DNA from 2 places in the Methylobacterium sp. ap11 genome. Region 2 is predicted to be linked to the other one. Evidence: predicted binding sites of a transcription regulator. Region 2 holds the regulator's gene; the other holds the start of a gene.
The links. The regulator PhoB, encoded in region 2, activates phosphate uptake and scavenging genes when phosphate is short. The targets are predictions, from matches to a motif close to TGTCATNNANCTGTCAT.
Positions count from the first base shown of each region.

Region 1: a site for PhoB is predicted at 1,459-1,475, ahead of BMX97_RS17805 (YdcH family protein). Genes of this name have one in related genera too.

Region 1 is NZ_FOEB01000011.1:158,184-161,587, reverse strand. It holds gene BMX97_RS17820 (5-(carboxyamino)imidazole ribonucleotide synthase) at 1-410, opposite strand, end outside; gene purE (5-(carboxyamino)imidazole ribonucleotide mutase) at 407-904, opposite strand; gene BMX97_RS17810 (YdcH family protein) at 1,057-1,275, opposite strand; gene BMX97_RS17805 (YdcH family protein) at 1,490-1,675, shown strand; gene BMX97_RS17800 (acyl-CoA synthetase) at 2,178-3,404, opposite strand, start outside.
Region 2 is NZ_FOEB01000004.1:286,675-290,078, forward strand. It holds gene pstB (phosphate ABC transporter ATP-binding protein PstB) at 1-543, shown strand, start outside; gene phoU (phosphate signaling complex protein PhoU) at 630-1,367, shown strand; gene phoB (phosphate regulon transcriptional regulator PhoB) at 1,435-2,136, shown strand; gene BMX97_RS07950 (hypothetical protein) at 2,164-3,075, opposite strand.

The DNA.
Region 1 (3,404 bases), on a different contig from region 2:
GCCTCGGCCAGGCCCGCGGCGTCGTCCACCGCCCGGAACGGCGCCACCGGGATGCCCAGGCCCGCCACGAAGCTCTTTTCCGTCAGCCGGTCCTGCGTCGTCGCGAGCGCCGAGGCGCTCGGATGCAGCGGCCGGTGCGCGGCCAGGATCTCGGCGGTGCGGCTCGGGATGTTCTCGAACTCGTAGGTCACCACGTCGACGGAGTCGACGAAGGCCTGGAGTGCCGCCGAGTCGTCGTAGGCCGCCACGGTCCGGCGGCCCGCCACCTCGAAGGCCGGGCTGTCGGGGTCGGGGCAGTAGATGTGGGCCTTGAGCCCGTACTGCGCCGCCGCGACCGCGATCATGCGGCCGAGCTGGCCGCCGCCGATGATGCCGATGGTGGCGCCGGGGGCGATGGGGGGCGTGCTCACGGGGCGCTCGTGTCCGGATGCTCGGCGACCGCCGCGCTCTGGCGCGCGCGCCAGGCGTCGAGCCGCTCGGCCAGGGGTTCGTCGGTGAGCGCCAGGACGGCGGCGGCGAGCAGCGCCGCGTTGACGGCGCCGGCCCGGCCGATGGCGAGCGTGCCGACCGGGATGCCGGCCGGCATCTGCACGATCGACAGGAGGCTGTCCTGGCCCGACAGCGCCTTCGACTCGACTGGGACGCCGAACACCGGCAGCGGCGTCATCGCGGCGGCCATGCCGGGCAGGTGGGCGGCGCCGCCGGCGCCCGCGATCACCACCTTGACGCCCGCCGCCTTGGCGCCCTTGGCGAAGGCCACCAGGCGGTCCGGGGTGCGGTGGGCCGAGACGATGCGGGCCTCGTAGGGGATGCCGAGGGCGTCGAGGGTCTCGGCCGCGTGGCGCATGGTGGCCCAGTCGGACTGGCTGCCCATGATCACTGCGACGGGGGGCGATGCCGCCATCGTCAAGCGCATCCTCTCGCAAAAGCGCCGCAAAGCCGCGCGAACGGGCCGCGACCGGTCATTCATCCGCAGTAGCGGCGCGCCCGCGCTCCCGCAAGCCGCCGCGGGACGTCCTCAACCGCGGGGACGTCCTCGATCGCCGGACGCCGTCCTCAGGCGATGATGTCCGGCGTGAGCTGGTCCTCCAGGAAGGAGATGCGGTCGCGGATCCCGAGCTTGCGCTTCTTCAGGCGCTGGAGCTGGAGGCGGTCGCCGGCCATCACGCCCGCCAGCGCCTCGATCGCGTCGTCGAGGTCGCGATGCTCCTCCCGGAGCCGCGCCAGCTCGCTCTCGTACTCCGCCGTCGATTCCGCACTCAACTCGAACGCCATCGCCGCCCTAAGCCCTTGGACAATGCGGTGAAGCATGAACCAGGCCCCGCCCTCCGGCAAGGGTGTCGCAAGGGCGCCGGCGGGGTTGTACCGCCTCCTCGGCGGCCTCGCGCTGCAGCGCACATTACGCAATTGCAATACGGAATGCCTTAGACATCGGCCGCGGGCTGTGGCAGGCTTCGTGTGTCACGTACATGACAGGAGGCTATGGCTGATGTCGCTGCACACGCATCTCACCGAGCTCGAGCGTAAGCACGAAGCCCTGGAGCGCGAGATTCAGGACGCCTGCACCCATCTCTCCACCGACGACTTGCGAATAGTCGAACTCAAGCGGCGCAAGCTTCACTTGAAGGATGAGATCAGTCGCCTGCGGACGACGTCCACCCGCGTGATGCACTAGCCCGGCAGAATTCAGCGCGCCGCCGCGTCGGCGTGTCGACGCGGCGGTCCTCGCTCATTGCTCAAGACGACCGGCGGGTTTTGCTCCCGCGAGATGGATAGCGCAGAGCGCGCGACGCGGGGTGAGCCCCGCCGGCGCCGTTTCGGCGGTCACTTCCTTGATGGAAGCCTGTGCGCCGGCACCTCGCACCGAGGCCGCGGGTGCCCGTTCGACGAACCGGGCTCACAGGGCGACGATCTTCGATCCGATTTGCATCCTCATCCCGAGGCGTTGGTCGATCCGTGATCGGCTGACCTCGAAGAAGGGCTGCAGGGATCGCGAGACTTCTGGAGCTCTCCTTCGAGGTCAGTTCATCTGCGATGACCTGACACCTCAGGATGAGGTCGAGGTCAGGAGGTCGTCTCCAATCCGGGCCGAGCGGGCTTGAGTGGCTCGAAGCCTGGATGCCTGGCGTCCGGCCCGAATCCGAGAAGAACCCCGGGGGCTGGATCCCGAGGTCCCGTCACAGGGCCTTCGCCATCTCCCGCAGCACGAACTTCTGCACCTTGCCGGTCGAGGTCTTCGGCAACTCGGTGAACACGACGTGCCGGGGCACCTTGAAGCCGGCGAGCGAGCGGCGGCACCAGCCGATCAGCTCCTCGGCCGAGACCATCTCGGAGCCCTTCAGCTCGACGAAGGCGCACGGCGTCTCACCCCATTTCTCGTCGGGCTTGGCCACCACGGCCGCGGCCGCCACTGCCGGGTGCTTGAACAGGGCCTCCTCGACCTCGATCGACGAGATGTTCTCTCCCCCTGAGATGATGATGTCCTTCGAGCGGTCCTTGAGCTGGATGTAGCCGTCCGGGTGCTTCACCCCGAGGTCGCCCGAGTGGAACCAGCCGCCCTTGAAGGCAGCCTCGGTGGCGCTCGGGTTCTTCAGGTAGCCGCGCATCACCACGTTGCCGCGGAACATCACCTCGCCCAGCGTCTCGCCGTCGGCGGGCACCGGCGCCATCGTCTCGGGGTCGAGCACGTCCAGGGCCTCGAGCGGCGGGTAGCGCACGCCCTGGCGCGCCTTGCGGGCGGCCTGCTCGTCCTTGCTCAAGCCGTCCCAGTCGGCGTGCCACTCGTTCACCACCGCGGGGCCGTAGGTCTCGGTCAGGCCGTAGACGTGGGTGACGTCGAACCCGGCCTCCGCCATCCCGGCGAGCACCGCCTCCGGCGGCGGCGCGGCGGCGGTGAGGAACGAGACCCGGCGCGGCAGGTCGCGGCGCTCGGCCTCGGGCGCGTTGATGAGGAGCGACATCACGATCGGCGCGCCGCACAGATGCGTCACCCCGTGGTCGGCGATGGCGTCGTACATCGCCTTGGCCCGGACCTGCCGCAGGCAGACATGGGTGCCGGCCACGACCGACAGGGTCCAGGGGAAGCACCAGCCGTTGCAGTGGAACATCGGCAGGGTCCAGAGATAGACCGGGTGCCGGCCGAGATTGCCCGCCACCACGTTGCCGACCGCGAGCAGCGAGGCGCCGCGATGGTGGTAGACCACGCCCTTCGGGTCGCCGGTGGTGCCCGACGTGTAGTTGAGGCTGATCGCGTCCCACTCGTCGCCCGGCATCGTCCAGGCATGGGCGGGATCGCCCCCGGCCAGGAAGTCCTCGTACTCGACCGTGCCGAGCCGCTCGCCGGGTCCGTCGTAGTCCGGATCGTCGTAATCGATGACGAGCGGCGTCACCCCGGCCTGGGCCAG
Region 2 (3,404 bases):
AACATCCTCGACCCCTCGATCGACCTCAACGAGCTGCGCGCCCGGGTCGGCATGGTCTTCCAGAAGCCGACCCCGTTCCCGATGTCGATCTACGACAACATCGCGTTCGGCATCCGGCTCTACGAGCGCCTCGGCAAGGCCGACCTCGACGTCCGCGTCGAGGAGGCCCTGCGCAAGGGCGCCCTGTGGGACGAGGTGAAGGACAAGCTCAAGCAATCCGGCATGGGCCTGTCGGGCGGCCAGCAGCAGCGCCTGTGCATCGCCCGCACGGTGGCGCAGCGCCCGGAGGTGATCCTGTTCGACGAGCCGACCTCGGCCCTCGACCCGATCTCGACCGGCCGCATCGAGGAGCTGATCGAGCAGCTGCGGGGCGAGTTCACCATCGCCATCGTCACCCACAACATGCAGCAGGCGGCGCGCATCTCGCAGTTCACCGCCTTCATGTATCTCGGCGAGCTGATCGAGTTCGGGCCGACCAACCGGCTGTTCATGAACCCGTCGAAGCGCCAGACCCAGGACTACATCACCGGCCGGTTCGGCTGAGGCGTCCCGCCCTCGTTCCGCCGGCCCGGGCCCTTGCCGGGCCGGCCCGATCCCACGCTCCACTTCATCGCGGGGAGTCTCACTCCATGTCGAACCACATCGTCACCTCCTACGATCAGGAGCTGCAGAACCTGCGGCGCAGCATCGCCGAGATGGGCGGCATCGCCGAGAAGATGGTGGCCGATTCCGGCCAGGCGCTCCTGCGCCGCGACGCCGCCCTCGCCCAGTCGGTGATCGCCGTCGACCAGCGCCTCGACGGGCTGCAGCGCGAGATCGAGGAGAAGGCGATCCTCCTGATCGCCAAGCGCCAGCCGATGGCGATCGACCTGCGCGAGACGATCTCGGCGATCCGCGTCTCGGGCGACCTCGAGCGCATCGGGGATCTCGCCAAGAACGTCGCCAAGCGCGTCGTCGCGATCGCCGACCAGGTCCAGCTGCAGAAGATCGTCGTCGGCGTGGAGCACATGAACGAGTTGGTCCAGGGCCAGCTCAAGGACGTGCTCGACGCCTACGCCACCCAGGACACCGTGGCGGCCCTCGACGTCTGGGCCCGCGACGGCGGCATCGACGCGCTCTATACCTCGCTGTTCCGCGAACTCCTGACCTACATGATGGAGGATCCGCGCAACATCACGTTCTGCACGCACCTCCTGTTCTGCGCCAAGAACGTCGAGCGCATCGGCGACCACACCACCAACATCGCCGAGACCATCCACTACCTCGCCACCGGCGAGACGCTGACGACCGACCGGCCGAAGAACGACGGGTCGAGCTTCGCCACCGTGGATCCCCAGTTCTCGCCCCAGTCCCCGCCCAAGGCCTGACCGGATGGCCTGCCCGGCCGCGAGGCCGAGCGGGCCGTCCCGGCGGCGACGACCCTGAAGTGCCCCGATGAGTACCCGCATCCTGATCGTCGAGGACGAGGAGGCCCTGACCCTCCTCCTGCGCTACAACCTCGAGGCCGAGGGCTTCGAGGTCGACGCCGTCGCCCGCGGCGACGAGGCGGATATCCGCCTGCGCGAGCAGGTCCCCGACCTCGTCCTCCTCGACTGGATGATGCCGGGCCTCTCCGGCATCGAATTGTGTCGGCGCATCCGCGCCCGCCGCGAGACCGAGCGGCTGCCGGTGATCATGCTGACCGCGCGCGGCGAGGAGGGCGACCGGGTGCGGGGGCTCGCCACCGGCGCCGACGACTACATCGTCAAGCCGTTCTCGGTGCCCGAGCTGCTGGCGCGGGTGCGCGCGCTCCTGCGGCGCGCGAAGCCCGCCCACGTCGCCGACCTGCTCGTCGCCGGCGACATCGAGCTCGACCGGGTCAGCCACCGCGTGCGCCGCGACGGCCGCGAGCTGCATCTCGGCCCGACCGAGTTCAAGCTGCTCGAGTTCCTGATGCAGAGCCCCGGCCGGGTCTTCTCCCGCGAGCAGCTCCTCGACGGCGTCTGGGGCCACGACGTCTACATCGACGAGCGCACGGTCGACGTGCATATCGGCCGCCTGCGCAAGGCGATCAACCGCGGCCGCGACTCGGACCCGATCCGCACCGTGCGCGGCTCCGGCTACTCCTTCGACGAGATGTTCGCGCCCGAGCCGTGACGCCGGACGGCCGTCTCCCGGTCCGGGTCAGAACTCCATCCCGAACTTCACCCGCAGGCTGTGCCGCTCGAACTGGTTCAGCCCGAGGGACCGGCCGGCCAGGGCCGGGTCGGTGTCGCGGCCCCAGACCTGCCCGGCATAGGCCACGGTCAGCCAGACCTTCTCGGTGAACCGGTGATGCAGCGCGGGCCCCAGGGTGAGCGCCTCGCTCTCGAGCCGGTTCAGGAAGGCCCCCTCGTAGCCGCGCAGGTAGCGGACCTCCGGGCCGAGATAGGTGCTGTCTCCGACGCGCCCCACGAGAGCGTTCGACCACAGGAAGGTCGAGGAGCGATAGCCCGGGCCGCCCCGCTCGCGCCCGGCCGCCGGTTCGACGCTGATGTTGCTGCCGTACCAGAGCTTGTCCGGCACCACCTGGACGTCGAGCTGGAGCAGGCTCTCGACGTCGAAGATGTCGGCGCCGCGGCCTTCGACCGGGAGGACGCGCGTGAAGCGAGGGCGCACCTCCAGGGCGAGACCGAAGGGCTGCTCCTTCGAGCCCTTCAGGAACTGGTACTTCACCTCGAGCGAGACGCCGTCGAAGGTGCCGTAGGACTTGTCGTCCAGATCGAGAACGTTGCGCTGCCGCCGCAGCGTGCCGAAGGCGCTGAGTTCGAGGCTCAGCCTGTCGATGGGGTTGAACTGGTAGGCGAGCCGCGTGTCGAGCACGCGGTAGGCCGACCGGCCGGGGCCGTCACGACGCTTGCCGATGCGCGAGACGGTGTCGACCACCGCTTCCTGCTCGCCCTTCTCGCCGGCATCGGCGCCTTCCGTGAAGCCGAACAGGTGCTCGGTATCGACGTCCTTCCCGTCGTCCGTCTTGCTGGACGTTCCGGCCGGACGGCCCTCGTCCTCGCCGGCCTCCCGCGCGCCGCCCAGGCCCGTCCCGGACCTGTCCTCCATCCCGGACCTGTCCTTTGTCCCGGACTCGCTGCGCGGCGCGGCCTGCGTGGATGCCGGGGTGGAGAGGACGAGCATCAGGACGCCCGCCGCGGCCGACAGGCATCGCATCGGCTCGGTGATTCCGGTCATGGTCGCGCGAGGGCCCCAGATGTGCCGTGCTCCAGCGCGTCTGCTTAGAAACGATGCCGGCCGGCCTGGCTGCCGCAAAAATGCAACGCCCGTAAGACCTTTGGACCGCGCGGGATTACGAGGGGCGTCCGACGCATCGGAGGCCTTCGCGCGGTCGGCAGGACCGGGGATGGGCTCCGGTCCGCACGACCCCGGGGCGC